DNA from 2 places in the Janibacter alittae genome. Region 2 is predicted to be linked to the other one. Evidence: predicted binding sites of a transcription regulator. Region 2 holds the regulator's gene; the other holds the start of a gene.

Region 1 (2,198 bases), 1.6 Mb from region 2:
CAACGGCCTGATCAACAACCCGGCGGCCCTCGCCGAGGACCCCATGCTGATCAAGCGCCTGCGCCGACTGCGTGACCAGCGTCAGCGGACCCGCAGTGCGCGACGCCTGGGCTTCGACGCCTGAACGCTCGGCCTCCGGTCAGCGAGGCCGTCCGAGCCCGCCCGGTGGGCCCTCGTGCCACGATGTGGGCGTGAGTCTGCGAATCGTCCGGGCCGGGCCCGGGGACGCTTTCATCGTCGCCGCACTGTCCCTGCAGTTCGCGATCGCGACCGACGGGTCGCGCGAGGACGGCTACCTCGATCGGGCCGCCGAGCACTGGGTCCGCCACCGGGCTCAGCTGCCGACGTGGTTCGCCGAGCGCGACGGTGCCCACGCTGGTCTTCTCCAGGCGAGCTCTCCGCCGCCGACGACGTGGCCGGGCGTGCCCGATGCAGCCCGCAGCGAGCTGTGGATCCGCTCGGTGTTCGTCTCGCCCGGCCATCGCGGGGCCGGTGTCGGTGCTGCACTCCTGTCCGCCTGCGAGGTCTGGGCGCAGGGGGCCGGCATCGGCGTCATCCGCCTGCGGAGCGAGGCCGGGGCGGAGCAGTTCTACGACAGGGCCGGCTATGCGCCCGCCCGGGAGGTCCTCGAGAAGCGGCTGCACCCCCCTTCGCCCTGACCCGCCCCCGAGCGAATCGCTCCGACCTGCCGCCGAGCGAACTGCTGCAGGCTCGGGTTCGTATTGCCCGCAGCACCACGTGCTGCTGCTGATTCAACGAGGTGCTGCTCGCTCTATTTCGTATGGGGGCGTGTCGTCCGGCCCCGCCGTTTGCACTCTCGGGTGGAGAGTGCCAATAATGGGCGTTAGCACTCTCCCTGTGAGAGTGACAGTCCTGACCGGTCAGGTGAGGGGCGAGACCACGCGGTGACGTGAGCCGAGTGGGAGCGTCCCGTCCGTCGCGGGCACCCCCGGTCGCACCCTTCGATTCGCGTGGAGGAACCACCCGAATGGCAAAGCTCATTGCTTTCGACGAGGAGGCCCGTCGCGGTCTCGAGCGGGGAATGAACACCCTCGCCGATGCCGTCAAGGTCACCCTCGGTCCCAAGGGCCGCAATGTCGTCCTGGAGAAGAAGTGGGGCGCCCCCACGATCACCAACGACGGCGTGTCCATCGCCAAGGAAATCGAGCTCGACGACCCCTACGAGAAGATCGGGGCCGAGCTCGTCAAGGAAGTTGCCAAGAAGACCGACGACGTCGCCGGTGACGGCACGACGACGGCCACCGTCCTCGCCCAGGCCCTGGTCAAGGAAGGCCTGCGCAACGTCGCTGCGGGCGCCAGCCCGATGGCCCTCAAGCGCGGCATCGAGAAGGCCACCTGGGCCGTCTCGGAGGAGCTGCTCGTGATGGCCAAGGAGATCGAGACCAAGGAGCAGATCGCTGCCACGGCCTCCATCTCCGCCGCTGACCAGGAGATCGGCGCCAAGATCGCCGAGGCCATGGACAAGGTCGGCAAGGAAGGCGTCATCACCGTCGAGGAGAGCAACACCTTCGGGCTCGAGCTCGAGCTCACCGAGGGCATGCGCTTCGACAAGGGCTACATCTCCGGCTACTTCGTCACCGACACCGAGCGCATGGAGACGGTGCTCGAGGACCCCTACGTCCTCATCGTCAACTCCAAGATCGGCAACATCAAGGAGCTCCTGCCGGTCCTGGAGAAGGTCATGCAGTCGGGCAAGCCGCTGATGATCATCGCCGAGGACCTCGAGGGCGAGGCGCTGTCCACCCTCGTGGTCAACAAGCTCAAGGGCACCTTCAAGTCCGTCGCCGTCAAGGCCCCGGGCTTCGGTGACCGCCGCAAGGCGATGCTTGCCGACATCGCCATCCTCACCGGTGGCCAGGTGATCTCCGAGGAGGTCGGCCTCTCCCTCGAGACCGCCGAGCTCGACCTGCTCGGTCGCGCCCGCAAGGTCGTCGTCACCAAGGACGAGACCACCATCGTCGAGGGCGCCGGCGACCAGGAGCAGATCAACGGCCGGGTCAACCAGATCAAGGCCGAGATCGAGAACTCCGACTCGGACTACGACCGCGAGAAGCTCCAGGAGCGCCTCGCCAAGCTCGCCGGCGGCGTCGCCGTCATCCGTGCGGGCGCGGCCACCGAGGTCGAGCTCAAGGAGCGCAAGCACCGCATCGAGGACGCGGTGCGCAACGCGAAGGCCG
Region 2 (2,198 bases):
ACACGTCGACGTAGGGGTGGCCGACGACGAGGACGTGCTCGGGGGCGACCCGGTTGGCCTCCTCGACGATGCGTGACTCCTTCGTGCCGGGCACGAGATGATCGACGAGGACGCCCATCCGACGGTCGGGGCCGGGGGAGAACTCCCGGATGACCCCGGCAAGGTCGTCCACGCCGTCGAGCATCTCGACGACGACCCCCTCGATCCGTAGGTCATGGCCCCAGACCTTCTCGACGAGCTCGGCGTCGTGCCGGCCCTCCACGAAGATGCGCGACCCGCGGGCCACCCTCGCCCTCGCGTCGTGTACGGCGACCGACCCGCTGGCCGTGCGCGATGCGGCGCGCTCGGCCTTCGCCAGGGCCGCTCGCCGGTCCCCCTTCGGCGCGGTGAGCGCCACCGGTGTGCCGTCCTGCAGGAACCCGGCACCCAGCGGAAAGGCCCGGACCGTGCCGTGCCGGTCCTCCAGGTGCACGACGTGGACACCACCGGCCTTCTCCACGGCGACCACGGCGCCGACCCAGCCGGTCTCGACGTCCTCCACGACGGTGCCGTGGGTCGCCTCGATCGGGCGCGAGGTGGGACGGGCGAGGCGGCCTCTGGAGCGCCAGTCGCCGGAGAGCACGTCATTGCCGTATCGGTCGTTCACGAGGCCGACGCTAGGCCGGGCGAGGCGTTCCGGACGGCAGGGCACGCCGGATTCCGGGGAATGCACCGGTCGGTCGTAGACTTGGCACTCAGGTGGACCGAGTGCCAAGGCGGTGCGGTCGGTGATGTCGGAAGGAGGACTCCATGAGTGACGAGCGTCGGATGGCGGTACTCAGCGCCATCGTGGAGGACTACGTCCAGACGTCGGAGCCCGTGGGCTCGCGGGCGCTGCTGGACCGGCACCGGCTCAACGTCTCTGCCGCGACCGTGCGCAACGACATGGCCGCGCTCGAGGACGAGGGCCTCATCGTCGCCCCGCACACGTCCGCCGGCCGGATCCCCACGGATGCCGGGTACCGCCTCTTCGTCGACCGGTTGCAGGCCATCCGGCCGATGTCCCGGGGGGAGCGGGCCGCCATCACCGACTACCTCGAGGGCGCCGACGAGCTCGATGCCGTCCTGGACCGCACCGTGCGACTCCTGTCGACGCTGACCCGCCAGGTCGCCGTCGTGCAGTATCCGTCGCTGACCAGGAGCATCGTCAAGCACATCGAGCTGGTGGCGATGAGCGACACCCGCCTCATGGTGGTCGTCATCATGGGGACCGGCCGGGTCGAGCAGCGGGTCGTACCCACGGGCGTCGACTACACCGACGGCCCCGGCCTCGAGTCGCTGGCCCGGGCACGTTCCCGGGTCAACGCCGCGACCCGTGACCGGCGCCTAGCCGAGGCGCTCGATGCCCTCGGCACGCTGCACTCCGAGGACACCGGCACCGAGGACGCTCTCACCGCCGGGGTATTGGCTGCGCTCGCCGACGCGCTCGCCGACGAGCGGGAGACCAAGATCGCACTCGCGGGGACGGCCAACCTCGCTCGCAGCCCCGGCGACTTCCCGATGACGCTGGAACCCATCCTCGATGCACTGGAGCAGCACGTCGTGCTGCTGAAGCTCCTGGGTGTCGAGGCCGACCAGGACGAGGCGGGTGTCGCCGTGCGCATCGGCTCGGAGAACCCCGTGAGCGGCCTGCACACGACCTCGTTGGTCACCTCGGGCTACGGCTCGGGTGACGAGCAGGTCGGGACCGTCGGTGTGCTCGGCCCCACTCGCATGGACTACCCGGCGACGATGGCACAGGTGCGTGCCGTCGCCACCTACCTCTCGCGGATCATGGACGCCTGACGGCTCCCGTCCGCATCAACCAGACAGACCCACGACCTACGAGGACGTCAACGCGTGAACGACTACTACGAGGACCTCGGCGTCAGCCGAGAGGCCAGCCCCGAGGAGATCAAGCGGGCCTACCGCAAGCTCGCCCGTACCCTGCACCCGGACGTGAACCCCGGTGAGGACGCCGAGGAGAAGTTCAAGCGCGTCTCGCAGGCCTACGACGTGCTCTCCGACGAGACGAGGCGTCGCCAGTACGACATGGGCGGCGACCCGTACGGCGGGGCGCACGACGGCTTCGGCGCGGGCTTCAGCTTCAGCGACATCATGGAGCAGTTCTTCGGCGCCCAGTCGGGCGGCGGCCGGGGGCCGCGCTCGCGCCGTTCGCG

Evidence for each region. Region 2 encodes HrcA, which represses chaperone genes, less so after heat shock. Its sites were predicted from a motif close to TTNGCACTCGNNNNNNNCGAGTGCNAA; they were not measured.
Region 1: groL (chaperonin GroEL) is a predicted target of HrcA. The motif match lies at 845-871, and genes of this name have one in related genera.

The regions. Positions count from the first base shown of each region.
Region 1 is NZ_CP144913.1:306,387-308,584, forward strand. It holds gene V1351_RS01525 (DUF3263 domain-containing protein) at 1-124, shown strand, start outside; gene V1351_RS01530 (GNAT family N-acetyltransferase) at 192-659, shown strand; gene groL (chaperonin GroEL) at 989-2,198, shown strand, end outside.
Region 2 is NZ_CP144913.1:2,082,995-2,085,192, reverse strand. It holds gene V1351_RS09980 (DUF3097 domain-containing protein) at 1-646, opposite strand, end outside; gene hrcA (heat-inducible transcriptional repressor HrcA) at 790-1,824, shown strand; gene dnaJ (molecular chaperone DnaJ) at 1,879-2,198, shown strand, end outside.